One region of the Methylobacterium indicum genome, then DNA from elsewhere that is predicted to be linked to it. Evidence: predicted binding sites of a transcription regulator. Region 1 holds the regulator's gene; each other region holds the start of a gene.
What was found. The regulator LexA, encoded in region 1, represses DNA repair genes until DNA is damaged. The targets are predictions, from matches to a motif close to TGTTCNNNNTGTGTTCNG.
Positions count from the first base shown of each region.

Region 1 (7,373 bases):
CCGTCGTCGAGCCGCCCCCGCCCGAGCCGCCCAAGCGGGGCCGCCCGCGCAAGGATGCCGCGGCGGCGAAGCCAGCGCCCGGCCCGGTCTCGGAAGCGAAACCCGCGCGTCGCACGAAGCGGGCCGAAACGTCGGCTCCCGACGGCTTCGGCGAGGCGCCGCAGGCCGCCTTCGCGCACGGCACGGCGGCGGATGTCGATCCCAGGCTCGCCCAGGCCCTCGGCCTGCGCGAGCCCGAGGCCGCCGGCGGCCTCGATCCGTCCGAGGCGGTGGAGGAGCGCGGGTCGCTGGCCGCCGAGGGCGTCTCGGCCACGGTCGACGCGCTGACCAAACTCCTCACCGAGGGCAACCCGCTGTTCAAGAACGGCGAATTGTGGCGTCCGCACCGGCCCGAGCGGCCGCAGAAATCCGAGGGCGGCGTCCCGTTCCGGCTGAATTCCGAGTTCACCCCGGCCGGCGACCAGCCCCGCGCCATCGCCGAGCTGGTGGCCGGCATCCAGGGGCAGGAGCGCGATCAGGTGCTCCTCGGCGTGACGGGCTCGGGAAAAACCTTCACGATGGCCAAGGTCATCGAGGAGACCCAGCGCCCGGCCCTGATCCTCGCCCCGAACAAGACTCTGGCGGCGCAGCTCTACGGCGAGTTCAAGAGCTTCTTTCCCGACAACGCAGTCGAATATTTCGTTTCCTACTACGATTATTACCAGCCCGAGGCCTACGTCGCGCGCTCCGACACCTTCATCGAGAAGGAATCCTCGATCAACGAGCAGATCGACCGGATGCGCCACTCGGCCACCCGGGCGCTCCTGGAGCGCGACGACGTCATCATCGTCGCCTCGGTGTCGTGCATCTACGGTATCGGCTCGGTCGAGACCTATACGGCGATGTCGTTCACGGTCTCGCTCGGCGAGAAGATCGAGCAGCGCCAGCTCGTCGCCGATCTGGTGGCTCTGCAGTACAAGCGCATCCAGTCCGATTTCGCCCGCGGCACCTTCCGGGTCCGCGGCGACGTGATCGAGCTGTGGCCGGCCCACCTGGAGGATCGCGGCTGGCGCATCGGGCTGTTCGGCGACGAGATCGAGGCGATCTCCGAGTTCGACCCGCTGACCGGCAAGACCCTCAACACGCTGAAATTCGTCAAGGTCTACGCCAACAGCCACTACGTGACGCCGCGCCCGACCCTCCAGCAGGCGGTGAAGGGCATCAAGGACGAGCTGAAGTGGCGGGTCGAGGAGCTGACCCGGATGGGCCGGCTGATCGAGGCCCAGCGCCTGGAGCAGCGCTGCACCTTCGATCTCGAGATGATCGAGGCAACGGGGGCCTGCAACGGCATCGAGAACTATTCGCGCTACCTCACCGGCCGCAAGCCCGGCGAGCCGCCGCCGACCCTGTTCGAGTACCTGCCCGACAACGCGCTGGTCTTCACCGACGAGAGCCACGTCACGGTCTCGCAGATCGGCGGCATGTACCGGGGCGACTTCCGCCGCAAGGCGACGCTCGCCGAATACGGCTTCCGGCTGCCCTCCTGCCTCGACAACCGCCCCCTGCGGTTCGAGGAATGGGACGCGATGCGCCCGCAATCGATCCACGTCTCGGCGACGCCGGCGAAGTGGGAGCTGGAACAGACCGGCGGCGTCTTCGCCGAGCAGGTCATCCGCCCGACCGGCCTCGTCGATCCGGTGATCGAGGTGCGCCCGGCCCGCTCGCAGGTCGACGACCTGCTCGGCGAGGTGAAGGAGGTGGCCGCCGCCGGCTACCGCACCCTCGTGACCACGCTCACCAAGCGCATGGCCGAGGACCTGACCGAGTACCTGCACGAGAACGGCGTGCGGGTGCGCTACATGCACTCCGACATCGACACGCTGGAGCGGATCGAGATCATCCGCGACCTGCGGCTCGGCGCCTTCGACGTGCTCATCGGCATCAACCTCCTGCGCGAGGGCCTCGACATCCCGGAATGCGCCCTCGTCGGCATCCTCGACGCCGACAAGGAGGGCTTTCTGCGCTCCGAGACCTCGCTGATCCAGACCATCGGCCGCGCCGCCCGCAACGCCGACGCCCGCTGCATCCTCTATGCCGACCACATCACCGGCTCGATGGAGCGGGCGATGGCCGAGACCGAGCGCCGGCGCAAGAAGCAGCTCGCCTATAACGAGGAGCACGGCATCACGCCCCAGAGCGTGAAGCGCAACATCTCCGACATCCTGGAGAGCGTCTACGAGCGCGACCACGTCCAGGTCGATACGGGGCTCGCCAAATCCGCCGTCACGGTGGGCCACAACCTCAAGGCCGTGATGGCCGATCTCGAGAAAAGGATGCGGACGGCGGCCGCCGATCTCGACTTCGAGGAGGCGGCGCGCCTGCGCGACGAGCTCAAGCGGCTCCAGGCGACCGAGCTCGCCATCGCCGACGATCCGATGGCCGAGCAGGCCGACGTCGAGCGCGAGGCCGGCCGCTTCGGCGCCAAGCGCAAGCGGCGCGGCGCGGAGCCCTTGGGCTACGGCCCGGGCGGCAAGGGCACCTCGGACGAGGGCACCCGCATCCGCCAGCCCGACCTCGACGACATGGGCCCGGGCACCGACCGCGAGGTGCCGTTCTCCTATGCCGAGCGCCCGACCGGCCGCTCGACGCAAGGCTTCCCGGGCCAGAAGCCGAAATACAAGGGGCGCAAGGGCCGGGGCTGAGGCCCATGCAAGAGGCCGGTGCGGTGGACAGTCCCCGCGCCGGTCGGACCCCGCGCGGGGCACGGCTCATCGTCCGTTCGACCCGCGATATCCCCGTCTATCACCCCGGTTGCTGCGGCCGCGCGCCGCTTTCTCGAAGCCGCTTGCGGAACACTTGCGGAACGCTTACCATGTTCGCGATTTGTTTCCGGAGCGCGGCAGCGCGGGGATGAGAGTGTCACATGCTCACGCGTAAGCAGTTGGACCTGCTCCGCTTCATTCAGCAGAGAATGCGCGAGACGGGAGTCCCGCCGTCCTTCGACGAGATGAAGGACGCCCTCGACCTCAAGTCGAAATCGGGCATCCACCGCCTGATCACCGCCCTGGAGGAGCGCGGCTTCCTGCGCCGCCTGCCGAACCGGGCCCGGGCGATCGAGGTGATCCGCATTCCCGACACGGTGACGGGGCCGGCGACGGCGACGGCGACGGCGCCCGCGGCCGGGGCCGAGGTGGTGCGGTTCAACCCGAGCGTCGTCGAGGGTGGGCGCGCCCACGAGCCGAAGCGGCCCGCCGGCATTCCCGCCATGGCGACCGCCTCGGACGAGAACGGTCACTCGGTCAGCGTGCCGGTGATGGGCCGGATCGCCGCCGGTACGCCGATCTCGGCGATCCAGAGCCAGAGCCGCACGGTGGCGATGTCGCCGGACTTTTTGGCCAGCGGCGAACACTACGCCCTGGAGGTGCGCGGCGACTCGATGATCGAGGCCGGCATCCTCGACGGCGACCTCGTGGTGATCCGCCGCCAGGAGACCGCCAATACCGGCGACATCATCGTCGCGCTGATCGACGACGAGGAGGCGACCCTGAAGCGCCTGCGCCGCCGCGGCTCGTCGATCGCGCTGGAAGCCGCCAACCCGGCCTACGAGACCCGGGTGCTCGGGCCGGACCGGGTGCGGATCCAGGGCCGGCTGGTGAGTTTGGTCCGGAAGTACTGAGAGGTCTTCCAGTCAGGCGCTGAAACCCTCCCCCCTCTGCGGGGGAGGGTGGACCCTGCGTCATTAGGGGCCGGGAGAGGGGCAGCGCGACGCTGATCCAGGGAGTGCCCGTCAGAACGGTTCAGTCTTTTCCGGAGGCGGCGTCCCCTCTCCCGCCCCGCTTCGCGGGGCACCCTCCCCCGCAGAGGGGGGAGGGTTGGAGCGGTAGCGCCCGTCAATGCGCGCTCCCCGTCGCCACGAACTTGAACAGGAACACCGCCGCGATCACCCACACCACCGGCTTCACCTCCCGGAACCGCCCGGTGAGCAGCTTGATCACCGCGTAGGTGATGAAGCCGAAGGCGACGCCGTTGGCGATCGAGTAGGTGAAGGGCATCAGAAGTGCCGTCACGCAGGCCGGCAGCACCTCGGTCAGGTCGTCCCAGTCGAGATCGACCAATTCGTGCAGCATCAGGCAGGCGACGTAGAACAGGGCCGGGGCCGTGGCATAGGCCGGGACCGAGCCGGCGAGCGGCGCGAAGAACAGGCAGGCCAGGAACAGGACCGCCACCGTTGCGGCGGTGAGCCCGGTGCGGCCGCCCTCCTCGACGCCGGACGCGCTCTCCAGATACGCCGTGGTGCTCGACGTGCCGAGCAGCGAGCCGACGAAGATCGAGGACGAATCCGCCATCAGCGCCTTGTCGAGGCGCTCCATCTTGCCTTGGGTAAGCAGTCCCGCCCGGTTGGCGACGCCCATCAGCGTGCCGGTGGCGTCGAACAATTCGACGAGGAAGAACACCAGGATCACGTTGAGCAGGCCGCCCGACAGGGCACCCTTGATGTCGAGGGCGAACAGCGTCGGGGCGATCGAGGGCGGCAGCGAGGCGACGCCCTGGAAAGTGTTGTCGGCGACGATGAAGCTCAACGCCGTGACGGTGAGGATGCCGGCGAGCAGCGCGCCGCGGATCTTGCGCACCGAGAGCACCGCGACGATCAGGAAGCCCAGCACTGCCAGCACCGCGCTCGGCTTGTGCAGGTCGCCGAGCGTCACGAAGGTCGCCGGGCTCGCCGCCACCACGCCGGCGCTCTTCAGCGCGATGATCGCGAGAAACAGCCCGATGCCGACCGTGATGGCGATGCGCATCGATCGCGGGATGCCGTCGACGATGATCCGGCGTAGCCCCGTCAGCGTGACGGCCATGAAGCACAGGCCGGAGATGAACACCGCGCCGAGCGCCGCCTGCCAGGTGTAGCCCATCTGGAGCACCACCACGTAGGCGAAGTAGGCGTTGAGCCCCATGCCGGGCGCGAGCGCGATCGGGTAGTTGGCGTAGAACGCCATCACCAGCGAGCCGATCGCCGCGACGAGGCAGGTCGCGACGAACACCGCCCCCTTCGGCATCCCGGCATCGCCCAGGATGTTGGGGTTGACGAAGACGATGTAGGCCATCGTCAGGAAGGTGGTGAGCCCGGCGAGCAGCTCGGTGCGTATGGTGGTGCCGTGGGCCGAGAGCGCGAAGGTGCGCTCCAGGAACCCGCCTCCGGAGGAACCGGTCGGCCGGGTCAGGCCGTCGTCGCGCTTCAGGTCCATCGCTCCTCCTCGCCGCTCTGGGTCGTGGTGCTGATCTGTCGGAAGATCCGGTCGGGCGCGAACGGCGTCGCGGTCAGCCGCGCGCCGGTCGCGTCCCGGATGGCGTTGGCGAGCGCCGCCGCCACGGGGTTGAACGGGCTCTCGCTCATCGACTTGGCGCCGAGCGGCCCGACCGCGTCATGGGTGTCGGCGAAGATCACCTCGGTGCGCGGCACGTCGGCGAGGGCCGGGATGTGATAGGTGCGGAAGGTCGGGGTCGCGACCCGGCCCCCGGCGTCGATCGCCAGGTCCTCGTAGAGCGCCGCGCCCAGCGCCTGGGCGACGCCGCCCTCGATCTGGCCGCGGCACTGGACCGGGTTCATCACCCGGCCGGCATCGGCGGCGTGGACGCTTCGCAGAATCCGCACCTCGCCGGTCTCCGGCCGCACCGCGACCTGGAAGCCCTGGACGTTGAACGCCACCGAGCGCGGGCTGCCGTCGGCGTGCCCCGCCGCCTCCGCGGGGCCGAGATCGGCGAGCCTCACCCGGGCGTCTCCCGCGCTCACGCCGTCGCCGTCGAGCCGGCAGGCGGCGGGATCGACGCCGAGCCGGGCGGCGGCGCGCCTCCGCAGCAGCGCGGCCAGGCTGTCGGCGGCGCGCCACGTCGCCTGGCCGGCGACCACGATGCCGGTGCTGCCATAGGCGCCGGTATCATGCCCGACCGCGTCGGTGTCGCCCTGGCGCAGGACGATGCGGTCCGGCGTGGTGGCGAGAACCTCCGCGGCGATCTGGCCGTGCACCGTCGAGGTGCCGTTGCCGAACTCCACCGTGCCGACATGCAGGACGTAGCGGCCATCCGCGAGCGCGATCCGCGCCTCGGCGAAGTGGCCCCGCGGCGGGATGGTGTCGATCATCGACAGCGCCATGCCCGATCCCGTGCGCCAGCCCGCCGGGGCGGGGGGAGGGGGCTCGGCCAGGGACGCCGCGACCGCGTCGAGGCATTGGTCGAGGCCGTAGCTGCCGTACCGGACGTCGTGCGGCTCCAGGCTCGTCGACACCATCGGGTCGCCGGGGCGGACGACGTTGCGCCGCCGCAGCTCGAACGGGTCGAGGTCGAGCGCGCGGGCGAGCTCGTCCATGGCGGATTCGACCGCGAAGATGGTCTGGCTCAACCCGTAGCCGCGAAAGGCGCCGGCCGGCAGGGTGTGGGTGTGGACGGCATAGCCGTCGACCCGCTTGTTGGCGCAGCGATAGACCGCGATCACCTCGTTGCAGCCGTGATGCAGCACGCCGCCGGCATGGTTGCCGTAGGCGCCGGTATTCGACAGCACCTGGAGATCGATCGCCGTCAGGGTGCCGTCGGCCCGGGCGCCGAGGCGCACCCGCACCCGCATCGGGTGGCGGGTGGTGGTGGCGGTGAACTGCTCGGTGCGGGTCAGCTCCCAGCGGACCGGCCGGCCGGTGGCCAGCACGGCCAGCGCCACCAGATCCTCGGTCAGCATCTCCTGCTTAGCCCCGAAGCCGCCGCCGACCCGGCCGCACTCGACCCGGACCTTTTCGCGCGGGAGATCGAACAGGGCGCAGAGGGCGTCGCGGGTGAGGAACGGCACCTGGGTGCTGGAGCGGAGGACGAGGCGCCCGTCCGGGTCGCGCCAGCCCATCGCCGCATGGGTCTCCAGATGCGCGTGCTGGATCCGCTGCGAGCGGTAGGTGCCCTCGTGCACCACGTCGGCGGCCGCGAGACCGGCGGCCACGTCGCCGATCTCGCCATGCGCCTCGGCGGCCAGGTTGGGATGGGGATGGAGCGGCGGCGCGTCCTCGCCCGTCGGCCGCGCGCCGTGGACCAGGGGGGCGTCGGGGTCGAGCGCCCGCTCGGGATCGAGGCAGGCCGGCAGCACCTCGTAGTCCACGATCAAGGCCCGGCAGCCGGCGGCGGCGGCGGCCTCCGTCTCGGCGAGCACCGCGGCGACGCGCTGGCCGACGAAGCGCAGGACCGGATCGAGCACCCGCGTGTCGCTGGCATCGTCGCCCGGGTTCTGGTGCCGGCCCGTGGAGAAGAGCCGGTCCGGCGCGTCCGCATGGGTCAGCACCCGCACGACGCCCGGCACCGCCAGGGCCGCCGCGGTGTCGATGCGGACGATCCGCGCATGGGGATGGGGCGAGCGCAGC
Region 1 is NZ_AP024145.1:1,426,534-1,433,906, reverse strand. Features, by position in the region: gene uvrB (excinuclease ABC subunit UvrB) at 1-2,681, shown strand, start outside; gene lexA (transcriptional repressor LexA) at 2,903-3,655, shown strand; gene miv_RS06610 (NCS2 family permease) at 3,870-5,225, opposite strand; gene miv_RS06605 (molybdopterin-dependent oxidoreductase) at 5,216-7,373, opposite strand, start outside.

Region 2 (7,373 bases), 3.2 Mb from region 1:
GAAATTGAAGACGTGGCTCACCGCCGGGATGTCGAGGCCGCGGGCCGCGACGTCGCTGGCGACGAGCAGCGGCACCTCGCCGGAGCGGAAGGCGTCGAGCGCCGCCATGCGGGCCCGCTGGTCCATGTCGCCGTGGAGCGCCGCGACGTTGAAGCCGTGGTTCGCCAGCGACTTCTGCAGCTGCGCGACGTCGCGCTTGCGGTTGCAGAAGATGATGCCGTTGTTCAGCTCTTCCGCCGCCCGGATCAGCTTGCGCAGGGTCTTGCGCTTCTGGTGCCCCTCGCCGCCCGTCGCCACGAGGCGCTGGGTGATGGTGGTGGCGGTCGAGGCGGGACGCGCCACCTCGATGCGGACGGGATTGTGCAGGAAGTCGTCGGCGAGGCGCTGGATCTCCGGCGGCATCGTCGCGGAGAAGAACAGCGTCTGGCGGGTGAACGGCACCATCTTCACGATGCGCTCGATGTCGGGGATGAACCCCATGTCGAGCATCCGGTCGGCCTCGTCGATGACGAGAAGCTCAACGCCGGTGAGCAGCAGCTTGCCGCGCTCGAAATGGTCGAGGAGGCGGCCGGGCGTCGCGATCAGCACGTCGACGCCGCGGGTGATCTTCATGTCCTGGTCGGCGAACGAGACGCCGCCGATCAGGAGCGCCACGTTGAGCTTGTGGTTCGAGCCGTAGCGCTCGAAGTTCTCCACCACCTGCGCGGCGAGCTCGCGCGTCGGCTCGAGGATCAGCGTGCGCGGCATCCGGGCGCGGGCTCGGCCCTGCTCGAGCAGGGTGAGCATCGGCAGCGTGAAGGCCGCCGTCTTGCCGGTGCCGGTCTGGGCGACGCCCAGCACGTCGCGCCGTGCCAGAACGTGCGGAATGGCTTGGGCTTGGATCGGGGTCGGCGTGGTGTAGCCCGCGGCCTCGACGGCCTGCTGGACCTTCTCACTTAAACCCAGTTCGGCGAATGACATCCTGAGGAGAACCGTTGCGCGCGGGCGGATCGGGCCGGCGCGGAGAAACCGTCGCGGCAACGGCCGGGAGGCAAAGTCGTTTCGCAGCCAGTCCCGCGCCGGTCATCCGAGGCGGGACGTTCACGCCATTGCTCCGTCGCGTCGGGCACGCGACCGCACGCAGGACACGCCCGATGCGCGCCCGCTTGTCAAGTGTCCGCCGTCATTTGTCCGGTGATGACCGTCATGCACGCGCCGCTCCCGCGCGCGGAGATGCCGGGAAATCAGGGACGGGGTCCCGCCGTGCAGGGATCGAGCCGGGTCCGGGCGGCCTCCCCGGCGATCGACCCGGTCGTCTCGGGCTCGACGAGCCCGCGCAACGCGATCGTCTTTCCCGCGAGGGCAGCCGGTTCCGGGCCGGGCGGGGCGAGGACGCGAAGGACCGCGAGCGAGACCAGAACGACGAGGAAGGCCATCGCCCAGGTATGGCTGAGGAGGGAAGGGCGCCCGGAACCGGCCATCGCGATTGCCTCGGTGGATGTCGTCGGGTGTGAGGCTGCGGCACCATGGTTAATGCCAAGTGACCGCACTGGCTCGATTTTTTCCGGCGCAGGTCGCCGCCGATTCACGGTTCGTTGACGGGTGGAGGGGTAAACCCTGTCCTCGTTGCAGGAATGCGACAGACCGGGTGACCGACCGGGGATAGAAGCGCGCCGGCTCTCGCCAATCAGGACCAGTCAGACAATGAAGAAGATCCTCCTCGCCTCCGTGGCCCTCGTCGGCCTGTCCGCCGCCGCCTCGGCCGCCGACCTCCCGCGCCGCGTGGCCCCCCCGCCGGTCTTCACCCCGGTGCCGGTCTTCACCTGGACGGGCTTCTACGCCGGTTTCAACGCCGGTTACGGCTTCAACACCGCTGACACCCGCGCCCCGACCGTCGTCGGCGTGCCGGCCGGCGTCAACGCCGCCAGCAGCGTCTTCGTGACCGGCGCCGGCGTCCCGACCACCGGCGTCCTCGCCTTCGGCAACCGCAACAGCAACGACGGCTTCGTCGGCGGCGGCCAGATCGGCTACAACTACCAGTTCACCCCGGGCTCGGGCGTGGTCGTCGGCCTCGAGGCCGATGCCCAGTACGCCGATTTCGGCCGTGACCGGAACCGCTACGCCTTCGCCACCGCGGCCGGCGCCGGCATCAACCCGGGCACGCTCGTCTTCAACCCGAACGGCATCTCGGGCCTCGACTTCTTCGGCACAGTCCGTGGCCGCCTCGGCTACGCCTGGGACCGCACCCTCGTGTACGCCACCGGCGGTTTCGCCTACGGCTCGGGCGGCGGCCGCGACTTCGGCCTGCCGAACAGCTCGCGCGACAACTTCCAGACCGGCTGGGTCGTCGGCGGCGGCGTCGAGTACGCTCTGCCCACCGACTCGTTCTTCAACTTCTTCCGCTCGTCGGCCGTGACCCTCAAGGTCGAAGGCCTGTACGTGAACCTGGATCAGGGCAACCGCAACAACGGCGTGTTCGCTCAGACCGTCAACGGCACGCAGTACTCGGTGTTCTCGCCGGGCGTCGTGTCGGTCGGCCCGGCCAACCTGTACCGTCGCGAGACCGAGTTCGCGGTCGTCCGCGCCGGCCTGAACTACAAGTTCAACGGCTTCTAGTCTGAACTGTCCGTCCCCGGACGGAGCGGAGCCCGGCCTCACGGCCGGGCTCTTCGCGTTTCGGGGGTGGGTCCCGGCGGGGGCAGGGGGTCTGGGATCCTCGTGCGCACCGTGCGGACGAAAGAAAGGCCCGGCCGCTCCCGCGGCCGGGCCTTTCTTTCGTCGGATCGTCCCTCCCTTCTCGGCGGGGGCCGATCAGATGTCGAGCTCGATCTCGTCGGCGAAGACGGCGCGCTCGGAGATGAAGGCGAAGCGGGCCTCGGGCTTGTTGCCCATCAGCCGCTCCACCGTGTCGCCGGTGGCGTCGCGCGCCTCCTCGACCACCTCGACCCGCAGGAGCGTGCGCTTCTTGGGGTCCATGGTGGTCTCCTTGAGCTGGCCGGGCATCATCTCGCCGAGGCCCTTGAAGCGCCCGATCTCGACCTTGCCCGACTTGAACGTGGTCTTGAGGAGCTGCTCCTTGTGGCGGTCGTCCCGGGCATAGGCGCTCTTGGCGCCCTGCGTCAGCCGGTAGAGGGGAGGGACCGCGAGGTAGAGGTGGCCGCCCTCGATCAGCTTCGGCATCTGCCGGTAGAAGAAGGTGATGAGCAGCGAGGCGATGTGGGCGCCGTCGACGTCGGCGTCGGTCATGATGATGACCTTCTCGTAGCGAAGGTCGTCGTGCCGGTACTGGTTGCCGAGGCCGCAGCCCAGCGCCTGGGTCAGGTCCGAGAGGAGCTGGTTGGCCCCGAGCTTGTCCCGGCTCGCCGAGGCGACGTTGAGGATCTTGCCGCGCAACGGCAGGATCGCCTGGGTGGCGCGATCCCGCGCCTGCTTGGCCGAGCCGCCGGCCGAATCGCCCTCGACGATGAAGATCTCGGAGCCGGCGGCCCCGGCCTTCGAGCAATCGGCGAGCTTGCCCGGCAGGCGCAGCTTGCGGGTCGCGGTCTTGCGGGCGACCTCCTTCTCCTGGCGCCGGCGCAGGCGCTCCTCGGCCCGGTCGATCACCCAGTCGAGGAGCTTGTTGGCCTGGGCCGGGGAGGCGGCGAGCCAGTGATCGAAGGCGTCGCGGATCGCCGCCTCGACGATGCGGGAGGCCTCGAGCGTCGCGAGCTTGTCCTTGGTCTGGCCCTGGAATTCCGGCTCGCGGATGAAGACCGACAGCATCGCCGCGCAGGTTGCCATCACGTCGTCGGCGGTGACCGAGGCCATCCGCTTGACCTGGCCGACCCGCTCGGCGTGGTCGCGCAAACCCCGCAGCAGCGCCACCCGCATCCCGCTCTCGTGGGTACCGCCCTCCGGCGTCGGGATGGTGTTGCAGTAGGAGGAGGAGAAGCCGTCGTCGTTCGACAACCACGCCATCGCCCATTCGAGCGAGCCGTGGCTGCCCGGCTTCGTCACCTTGCCGGCGAACACGCCGTCGGCGACCAGTTCCTTGCCGTCGATCTCGCGGGCGAGATAGTCCTTCAGGCCGGCCGGGAAGCGGTGCACGGCCTCGGCCGGCACGTTCTCGACCCCGTCCAGCATCGAGGGCGCGCAGCGCCAGCGGATCTCGACCCCGCCGAACAGGTAGGCCTTCGAGCGCGCCATCTTGAACAGGCGGCGCGGATCGAACCGGTGCTCGCCGAAGATCTCGGCGTCGGGGTGGAAGCGCACCCGCGTGCCGCGCCGGTTCTGCACGCGCCCGACCGTCTCGATCGGTCCCTGCGCGTGGCCGCGCGAGAAGGTCTGGCGATAGAGCGTCTGGTTGCGGGCGACCTCGACCTCGAGCAGGTCCGAGAGGGCGTTCACCACCGAGATGCCGACGCCGTGCAGGCCGCCGGAGGTCTCGTAGACCTTCGAGTCGAACTTGCCGCCGGCATGCAGCGTCGTCATGATCACTTCGAGCGCCGACTTGCCCGGGAATTTCGGGTGCGGGTCGACCGGGATGCCGCGGCCGTTGTCGGTCACGACGAGGCAGCCGTCCTCCTGCAGCTCCACTTCGATGAAGCTGGCATGGCCCGCCACCGCCTCGTCCATCGAGTTGTCGATCACCTCGGCGAAGAGGTGGTGCAGCGCCTTCTCGTCGGTGCCGCCGATATACATGCCCGGCCGGCGCCGCACCGGCTCCAGCCCCTCCAGCACCTCGATCGCCGAGGCATCGTAGCCGGCCTCCGCCGCCTCCGCGGGCGGAGGCACGGCGACCGGCTTCGGACGCTTGAGCGGCTCGACCTTGGGCTGATCCGCCTTGAGCCGATCGGCCTTGAGCTGATCGGCCTTGGACGGCTCGGCCGGCGGCTTGCCCTCGGGGGTCTTGTCCCCGGGAGGCTTGCCGCCCGCTCCGAACAGGTCTCGTGCGGCCTCGCTCACGCGACGGCCTCGCGGTGGGGGAAGGGCTCTGGCAGCATTCGAGGTCATCCTCTCCCTATACCGGAACAAACGCGGAACAAAAAGGGGTTTCCGGGGGTGTCGGGCGTGGCATGGTCGCGTACGGGCGGGCGGTCCGGGACCGCCGCGCAGCAGAACCCGTACCAGAGTCACCGAGACGTAAACAAATTCCCTTAAAGCCCGGTGACGGACACGGGCGCGCCGGAACCTCGGCCATGACCACCCGTTGTCGAATCGGTCGCGCATTCGCCGGCCGGACAGGCCGCGCCACAGGAGCGACCCGACGATGAGAGCCGCCAGACGCCCGGTCCGCGACAGCCAGACCCGTCACCTCACCCTCGCGCGCGCCGAGTTGGCCGCCGGTCAGGCCTTCGGCTTCGCCGAGGAGGGCATCGCCGCGGCGGGGGCCGGCCTCAACCGGATGGCGATGACGGCGACCGGCGCGACCCTCGCGGTCGCCCTCGCCGCGACCTTGGCCTGGGCGTTCTGAGCCTCGCCTCACTCAAGACCACTGTTTCGAGCCGATCTTCCCTCGAGCCGACGCGTCCGGGTTCCCGGACGTGGCGCCGGATCGCGCGAATCCGGCACCCCGCACCTCGTCCCCAGAACAATGCGAGTCGGCCAACAGGGATGGTGGAGATCCGCCATTGCCGGGACGGCCGGCCGCCTTAGCTCCCGCCGCAAGCCTGGCCTTCCGCAGTGCGGAACCTCGACAGGCCGGCGGAATTTCCAGAGCGGCGGCCCCCACGCTGTCCCGACTCGCTCTTTGCCCTCACGCTTTCAAAGGATGGTGGCCCGATGCGGCGCGCCCACAGCATGCCATTCGGTGCGGAGATCGGACCGGAGGGCGTGCGCTTCGCCCTTTGGGCGCCGACCGCGACGGAGGTCGCCCTGGTTCTCGACGGGAGCGAGCATCCGCTGCCGGAGGCGGGCGAGGGCTGGCGCCGCCTGACGGTGCCGGGCGTGCGCGCCGGGGCCCGCTACGGCTACCGGATCGACGGCGACCTCGTGGTGCCGGACCCGGCCTCGCGCTTCCAGCCCGAGGACGTCTCGGGCCTCTCCGAGGTGATCGATCCCGCCGCCTTCCCGTGGACCGACGGAGGCTGGAAGGGCCGCCCGTTCGAGGAGACGGTGATCTACGAGGCCCATATCGGCACGGCGACGCCCGAGGGCACCTACGCGGCACTGGCGGAGAGATTGGAGGCGTTGCGCGACCTCGGCGTGACCGCGATCGAACTCCTGCCGCTGGCCGATTTCAAGGGCACCCGCAACTGGGGCTACGACGGCGTGCTGCCCTACGCGCCGGATTCCGCCTACGGCACTCCCGACGACCTGCGCCGCCTCGTCGACCGGGCGCACGCGCTCGGCCTGATGGTCTTCCTGGACGTGGTCTACAACCACTTCGGACCGGCCGGAAACTACCTCAACGCCTACGCCAAGACGTTCTTCACCGAGCGCCACCAGACCCCCTGGGGCGCGGGGATCAACTTCGATGGCAAGACCAGCGGCCAGGTGGTGCGGGACTACTTCGTCCATAACTCGCTGTACTGGCTGGAGGAATTCCACGTCGACGGCCTGCGCTTCGACGCCGTCCACGCGATCCAGGACGATTCCGACAAGCACTTCCTCGGTGAGCTCGCCGAGCGGATCCGGGCCGCGTTCCCCGACCGGCCGATCCACCTGATGCTGGAGAACGAGGCCAACCAGGCCTCCTGGCTGGAACGGGACGGGGCGGGACAGCCGCGCCATCACAGCGCGCAATGGGCCGACGACACCCATCACGGGTGGCACATCCTGCTCACCGGCGAGGAGGCCGGCTACTACGAGAGCTTCGCCGACAAGCCGGCGGCGCATCTCGCCCGCAGCCTCGCCGAGGGCTTCGCCTACCAGGGCGAGCCGTTCAAGACCCTCGACGATCACCCGCGCGGCGAGCCCTCCGGTCACCTGCCGCCCTCGGCCTTCGTCACCTTCCTGCAGAACCACGATCAGGTCGGCAACCGGGCGCTGGGCGAGCGCCTGAGCCATCTCGCGGAGCCCGACAGGCTGGCGCTCGCCCGCGCCGGCCTGCTGCTCGGCCCGCAGATCCCGATGCTGTGGATGGGCGAGGAATGGTCGGCCTCGACGCCGTTCCTGTTCTTCGTCGATTTCGCTCCCGACGAGGAGCTGAACAAGGCGGTGCGCGACGGCCGGCGTCGCGAGTTCAAGAGCTTCGCGGCCTTCGCCGACGAGGAGAAGGCGAAGACGATCCCCGATCCGACCGCGGAGGAGACATTCCAACGCTCTACCCTCGACTGGGCGGAGCGCGACCGCTCGCCCCATCGCGAGGTGCTCGCCGACACCACCGCGCTCCTGGCTCTGCGACAGCGCGAGATCGTGCCGCTGACGAAGACCGCCTGGCAGGGCGGCCGCTACGCCCTGCCGCGGCCCGACAC
Region 2 is NZ_AP024145.1:4,755,005-4,762,377, forward strand. Features, by position in the region: gene miv_RS22090 (DEAD/DEAH box helicase) at 1-960, opposite strand, end outside; gene miv_RS22095 (hypothetical protein) at 1,224-1,460, opposite strand; gene miv_RS22100 (outer membrane protein) at 1,684-2,595, shown strand; gene parE (DNA topoisomerase IV subunit B) at 2,791-4,923, opposite strand; gene miv_RS22110 (hypothetical protein) at 5,228-5,431, shown strand; gene treZ (malto-oligosyltrehalose trehalohydrolase) at 5,740-7,373, shown strand, end outside.
Region 2: a site for LexA is predicted at 4,985-5,002, ahead of parE (DNA topoisomerase IV subunit B). Genes of this name have one in related genera too.

Region 3 (7,373 bases), 2.5 Mb from region 1:
CCGAGGGTGAGGAGGCGGCAGAGCCGGCCATAGGCCGCCCGATCGGTCGGGTAGACGAGCAGGCTCCAGCCTTCCGCCAGGTCGAGCCGGCAGCCGACGATCAGGCGGCAGCCGGTGGTCCGCGCCGCCGCATGCGCCCGCACCATGCCGGCCAGCGAGTTGCGGTCGGTGACGGCGAGCGCCCGGATGCCCAGGAGGGCGGCCGTGGCGAAAAGCTCCTCGGGTGAGGAAGCGCCGCGCAGGAACGAGTAGTGGGTGGTGACCTGGAGCTCGATGCTCATCGGGGGCGCGACCGGCTGCCGACGGTCGCCTCGCCAGCACTTCTCCTCTCGCACACCACGACCTCATCCTGAGGTGCGACCGCAGGGAGCCTCGAAGGAGGGCTCCAGATCTCTCCGAGAGCCCTGGAGCCCTCCTTCGAGGCTCCGCGATCTCCGATCGCTCCACACCTCAGGATGAGGTCGCGGGTAGGATGAAATTCCTCGGTCGCAGCCGGCAAGCGTCGAGCGATCCGGCGCATCACGCCTCCCCCAGGCCGTGCAGCCACCAGCGCGCGCCCTCCCGGGTCAGGCAATCGCGAAACAGCCAGTAGCGGGCGCCGGTCTCGTCCTCGACCCGGTAATAGTCGCGGGTGGCCGCGACCTCGTCCTCGGCGAGCCACCACTCGCCGAAGATGCGCTCCGGCCCGTCGGCCCGCGCCACCCGGCGGCGGGTGCCGCGCCAAGTGAAGGCGGTGGGCGGCGCGTCGGGGAGCGCGGCCAGCACCGCCACCGGCTCGGGCACGGGCAGCAGCCGGCCGGGCCGCGGCAGGTCGGCGGGCCAGGTGACGCCGGTGGCGGGGCTCAAGGGGGCGACCCGGCGCACCGCCCGCTCGGGCCACTCGCTCTCGACCGGGCTGCGGCGAAACACCCGGCCGGGCCCGAGGCGCAGCACCAGCCGGTCGACGAGTTCGGCCATCGCGTCGGAATCCGGCTCCTCGCCGGGGGCGGCGAGCTGGCGCGCATCCAGCCGCTCGACGCGGAGAGCCGACAGCCGCGCCTCGTCGAGGCCGTGGCCGGGATCGACTTGCGGCAGACGCTCGGTCAGCAGGCGGGCGAGGTGGGTGGGGTCGCGGCTCGGCCGGGCGGTGCCGACGCTGACCGCCTGGTCGAGGCCGTCGACACGGCGAAACACCAGGTCGAGCCGGCGTGCCCCGAGCCCGTGCCGGGTAAGCGCCTCGGCCAGCATGGCGCAGAGCCGCCCGGCCACCCGGGCCAGGGTCTCGGGCGCCCCGATCGGCTCCGGGAAGGCGAGGCGCACGGCGTGCTCGGCCGGGGGCGCGAGATAGGCGAGCGGCTCGGGGGCGTGGCCGAGAGCCTGGTCGAGGCGGCGGCCGGGCTCCTCGCCGAAGCGCAGGCGCAGCGGCCCCCGGGGCTGGTCGAGGAGATGGGCGACCCGGGTGAGGCCGAGCTGGGCCAGACCCGAGACGGTCCCCCGATCGAGGCGCAGGGCCCAGAGCGGCAGGTCGAGGAGGTGGGGGCGCTGCCCGGCCGGCGGCAGCACGGTCTCCGGCGGCAGGCAGCGGGCGGCGGCCCAGGCGGCGCCCGGCGTGTCGGCGAGCGCCACCCGCACCCGGTAGCCGGCCCGGGCGAGGCGCCGCCGCAGGGAGCCGAGCAACGCCGCCTCGCCGCCCTGCAGGTGGGCGGCGCCGGCGACGTCGATCCAGATCCCGTCCGGCGGGTCGGGGGCGACGAGGGGCGCGTAGATCAGGCACCAGGCCGCGAGGCGGTGGAGCGCCGCCGCGTCGCCCTCCGGGTCGGCGGCGATCACCGCGAGGCCCGGGACCATCGCCTGGGCCTGGGCCAGAGCGAGGCCGGGGCGCAGGCCCGCCGCCCGGGCGGCGCGGTCGACGGCGGTGAGCACCCGGCGCGGGCCGTCCTGGCCGGCGGCCACCACCGGCTCATCCGGCGGCAGCCCGCCGTGCCGGCGCCGCCAGCGGTCGGTCGGCCAGCTCGGCAGGAAGACGCAGACGACCCTTCGCATCGGGAGCCTCGAGGAGCCAGGTGCGGGGCTCGGCGCCCCGGGCGCGGACGAGCGCCACGGTCCAGCGGGCCCGCGACAGGCCCGGAACGGGAAGAGCGGGAGAGGGCGCCGCGGTGACGCCCCAGCGGGTGGCGGCGGCGTTGGGCTCGGGCACGGCGGCGCCCCAGCGGCGGATCACCAGGGCGAGGCCTCCGCTGCCCTCGGCGGCGAGCTGGAGCCGGCGCGACGGGGTGAGCCCGAGCCGGGCGACCTCGCCGACCACCGCCGCGAGGCCGCGATGGCGCAACCCCTCCTCCATGGTGGGCAGCACCTCGGTCTCGCGCCGGGTCTCGGCGTAGAGCACCCGGTCGGGATGGAGCCCGACCGCGGCGAGGCCGGGGGCGAAGAGGTCGCGGCGGGTGAGGCACCACAGGACCGGGCCGGGGAGCCGGGCCAGGATAGCGGCGACGAACAGGGCCGCGAGCGCCCCCTCCCCGTCCACCGGGCCCGCGGCCAGCACCTCGTGCACCGCGCCGAGGCGTAGGCCCCCGCCCGGCAGATGGGTGTCGATCGGGTCGACGCCGAAGGACAGGACCGGACGTCCCGCCGCCTCGGGCGCCAGCCCGCCGATCTGCTCGCGCAACGCCGCGAGCTGCCGTTCCCGCCCGGCCTGTCGCATCTCATGCCCATCACCGACCGAAACCCGAATATGTTCCTGTTTTGTTCGGTTTCGAGGGGGTGTCAACCGGGGCTGTGGATGGACCGCCTCACCAGCCCCCGGAATCCCGGTCGCCTGTTGACGGCAGCGGGGACAACGGCCTCGGCCCGAGTCGCAAGGCCTTGGACCACAACGCGATCGGTCCGGCTCGGGGCCCGCGCCGGATTCGGGCATAGCCGTGGGACAACCCGCGCCAAGCCGCCAGGATCGCCGCTGAGCTGGATTCGGGGCCGGCAGGTGCCGTACAACTGTCCTCGGGACGGACGGGCCTCCACGGGCCTCCTGGCGGAGAATCCGGGGTTTCGGGCTCCGCCCGTGCCGGGGGCGAGAATCGACGTCGGGCGCGAGCCCGGAATCGGGCCTCGCCGGGGCCTGCCGCGGGCCCCGACCGGCACGCCGAGTTGCCTACGGCGGGCCATCCGCGATTCACACAGCTTTCCAAGCTGTTAATCGGGGCCCTGCGCCGAGTAACCTACGGGCCTGCGCAGAGTCGCCTTCCCGGCCCCCCGGATTCCACGCAGACGAGCCTACGGGCCTGCGCCGAGTTGCCTACGCGACCGCGCAGACCTGCCTACGCGAATAGGGGTCAAGCCCTTGATCGGCAAGGGAAAATCGCCACCCCATATAATACCCATATAGCTCTACGGATTCAGACTCTGAATCTAGATTCTGAATCTCTCATAAAAAGGGATTTGGGGATCGGGATTTAGGGGGTTCCAGGGCTCGATCGGCGGAGAGGCGGATCGCGGCCTGACCCGGTGGGAGCGCCCTGCCCTCCCGGCTCCGATGTCAGACGTCGGGCCCGTCGTTCGACCGGAGCCGAGAGTCCTGAGGCCCGAGGCGGCGCGTCTGAGCCTCGCAATCCCCGAGTCGTCGCCCCACAAAGCCCAGAACAGCCGGCCGCGTTTCCCCGGGGATGAGTCGAGCCGAGGCTTGAGCCGCGGGAACCGACTCACCTCTACGATGTCTGATGATTCGCCGTCCCGATGCGGGACTCTCGCTCGACTCGCCGGGCGTTGCTGGAGGTCGGCAATACTTTGGCGCGACTCACGACTCGGCCGCCCCCGAGGGTTACCGGGATCCTGCGTCGGCCTGCACGAGCGTAGGCAAGTCGGCGTCGATCGGGTGACGGACCGTAGGCGGGTCTGCGCGGTCCTGATCCTGAAAAAGATGCGGAATCTCAACGGACAAGGCTCCGATTCCGGGGCGAGCGGCGGCGTCCGGGGGCGTAGGCAATTCAGCGTGCCCGCACGTCTGTCAGCTGCGGGCGAAGCGTAGGCAACTCGGCGTAGGACGGGCGCGCGCCGCGGCAGCAGCGAGAGAAAAGGCGAATGATAATCTGATGTAGATTTACTGTTTATATAAGTATATATCTCGAATATTGCTGCCTTGAGGTTGAATACAAAATAAAAAACCAGATTTCTGCTCTAAAAAACCCTCGATCATCGCGTCGATGAGTGCGCTGAACATGCACGAGGCTGCGCATCGAGGCGGAGAGCCGGGCGAGACACGAACGACGACTCCGGAGCGCGGCGAGAGACTTGCGCGCCGCTCGCGAAACCGGCGGCGCGGTTTTTTTTCCGCATGAGGCATGGCCGGCGGAGATGCGAGACCGGCTGACCGGTGTCACGCCGGACTGGCGCAGCCGCGATCTCGGCGCCAAGTGGCGCTTCGGCGTGCGCGTCCCATGATCGTGCCAACTGGCAACAGGGATGACGACGGTCTGTGCGCCCCCCGGCAGATGGGGCGGCCCGAATACGGAACGGCGCGTCTTCCCGTTCACTCACCTCGCGGCGCGGCCGCTCCTGCCGGAGACCGGATTTTCGCGTTCATTCGACGGGAAGATCGTCCTCCGGCGAGTCCGCTGGCGATCTAACCGGCTACGCCCGGACCGATCCCGTCATCATTCCCGAATAAAAGGAAATAAATCCTATGAGCGGGCATGACTCGACGTCGACGATCCTACGCTCGAGGCGCGAGGCGTCGTGCGCCTCCGACGTCCCGCCCCTCGACGAGACGGCCACGTAGGCAAGTCGGCGGAATCAAGCCCTTGCGCGGGCTCGCCTATTCGCCAGCGCCGCCTTGGGCGGCACCAGGAGGTCCTTCGGATCGGAGGGCAAGAGCTGCATGCCGCCGTCGTCGAGGGTCAGGCGCAGGCGCGGAAACACCTCGGTGAGATGGGCGACGTCCTTGCGGAATTCCTGGCGAAAGGATCGGATCGAGCCGTTCTCGCTGCCGAACTGCTTGTAGAGGTTGTCCCAGGTGAGCCGCAGCGGCCGCTCCAGCCGCGAGAGCCGGTAGCCGACCCAAAAAAGCAGGTCGAGCTTGCGCGCCGAGCCGGCAAACGCCCGGGCGGCCCGGATGTCGACCGGCAGGGCGTGCTGGATCAGGTTGTCGTAGAACTCGCGGTGGAAGGTGATGGTCGAGGACCATAGGAGGCCCTGGTCCGGGTGGTTGTGCAGCGGCAGCCACACGTCCATCTGCCGGAACGGCGGCACGTTGAGGGTCGAGGCGCGGGTGCCGTCCCACAGGCCGATCTGCATCGAGCAGGCGGCGAGCCGGTTGAGCTGCTCCTTGAACTGCTTGAGGGTGCCGCGCTCGCCGCCGGTGACCGGGAAACCCATGTCGCGGATGAAGCCCGACATGCTCTGCGCCACCTCGACCTTCGGGCTGCGCTGGCGCACCGCCTCGGTGCAGAGATGCAGCAGGAGGAGCCGGGCCTTCGGGCCGTAGGGCAGCCCCTGCATCTCCATCTCGCCGGTCGTCGGGTTGATCAGCCGGCCGGCATTGATGGCGAGCGTGTTGCGGCCGTATTCCCGCGAAACGTTGGTGACGCCCTTCGGCTCGCGATACGGCAGGCCGCAAAGCGCCAGCACCGAGTGGATGTGCTGGATGTTCTCGGGCGCCGCCGGCTCGTTCTCGATCACCTCGCGCACCATGTCGCGGCGGCGCGCGTTGCGGGGCAGCCGGGCGCGCTCGGCGGCGGCCTCGGCCTTCAGCACCACCAGCTTGTCGCGCGCCTCCGACTCGGCGTCGCGCTTGGCCTGGCTCGCGCGCACGAAGGCGAGCGTCGCCTTGTAGGCGACGCTGCCGCGCGCCTTCTCGACGATCTCGAGGAGGTCGGGGTCGCGCACGCCCTCGACCGGTTCGAGGACGGATGGCGGCGGGGTCGTCATCTCCACCAAGGGGCTCCGCAGGCGGATGCGGGCTTTCGGGCGCGCATCGTGACTCTGTTGGGTTGGAGTCCTAACGCGCGAAACCCGACTCGACAGAGTCGAGTCGGGCGAGATTCCGAAGCAGAGCGCCAGATTCCTGTGAATCGGTGTGGCTAACCGGAGAGTCTTCGTCGCTCCGGTTCGGAGATGGGACGAACCTTAATCGGTGTCGTCTCGGGTCTTCGACTCGGCGAACGCCGCGTAGAGCTGTGGAAGACTCTGGATCAGGTAGGCGGCGAAGTCCGGTTCGAGGCTGTCGTCGACGGTGAGCTGGGTGCCCTGGCGGCCGCGGTCGATCCGCACCACCGGCCGTCCGCCGAGCGTGGTCCAGACCGCCGGCACCGGCGCCGGCCGCGGCGCCGGCGCGGTGAGCGCCGAAAACAGCCGGGCGAAGCGGTCGTCCGAGGACAGTTCCGAAAAGTCCGGCGTTGCCAGGACGCGGCCGACCACCTCGCCGGCGCCCTCGCGGGCGAGCGCCTCGACGAGGGCGGTCCAGCGCGGCCGGCCGGTTTTCGGCGCCGGGCCGATCGCCGTCACGATGTCGACCGGTACCGCCCGGCCGATGCCGATCAGGCGCGAGAGCTGGGTCTTCTCCACCGCGAGCGCCGCCATGATGGTGGCGCGGTCGAAGCCGCGATCCTCGAGCGCGATCGCGAACAGGGCCCGCTCGATATAGCTGAGATCGGCCCGGGCCGAATTCTCCTGGCCCTGCGCGACGACGAGATCCTCGTCGGTGAGCGTCTTGACCACCGCCCGGACCGGGCGGCCGAGCTCGATCGCCGCCCGCAACCGGCGATGGCCGTAGGCGACCTGATAGCGGCCGGCCTCGGACGGATGCGGCCGGACCAGGATCGGCACCTGCTGGCCGCGCTCGCGGATCAGCGCCACGAAGGCGGCATGCTCCTCCGGATCGACCGACAGGCGGTCCTTGACGAAGGAGCCGTCGACGAGGGCGGTGTCGAGTTCGACCACCCGGTCGCCCGACGCCACCATGGCACGGGCCTCCGCCGCCGCGCTGGCGATGCGCCCGAGGCTGCGCCCCATGGCGCCGACGGCGCCGGAGCGCACCAGCTGGCGGGGTGCCTCGGTGGCGGGATCGGTGGCCGGGGCCTCGACCGGGTTGCCAGTTGGCAACTCGGCCGGCGGCGTCTCGCGGTCGAGGGAGCGGGCGCCGAGGGCGGCGCGCAGGGCGTCCTTGCGCTTCATGCCGGCACGCGTCCCCAGGCGCGGTGCATCAGGCCTTCGATCTCGCCGTTGACCCCGTCGAGCGCCTCGATCGCCCGATCGTAGGTGGCGCGGGTGAAGCTCTCGCGGCCGATCTCGTAGAGGGTCTGCTTCGACAGGCCGGCATCCGACACGGCGGTCGATTTGAGCATCAGATGGGTGAGCACCCGCTCGCGGAAGAGCGAGCGCATGAAGCCGACCATCTGGGTCTGCGG
Region 3 is NZ_AP024145.1:3,950,892-3,958,264, forward strand. Features, by position in the region: gene miv_RS18420 (error-prone DNA polymerase) at 1-281, opposite strand, end outside; gene miv_RS18425 (DUF6504 family protein) at 520-2,022, opposite strand; gene miv_RS18430 (ImuA family protein) at 1,940-2,680, opposite strand; gene miv_RS18435 (replication protein RepA) at 4,762-5,895, opposite strand; gene repB (plasmid partitioning protein RepB) at 6,094-7,140, opposite strand; gene repA (plasmid partitioning protein RepA) at 7,137-7,373, opposite strand, start outside.
Region 3: a site for LexA is predicted at 2,712-2,729, ahead of miv_RS18430 (ImuA family protein). Genes of this name have one in related genera too.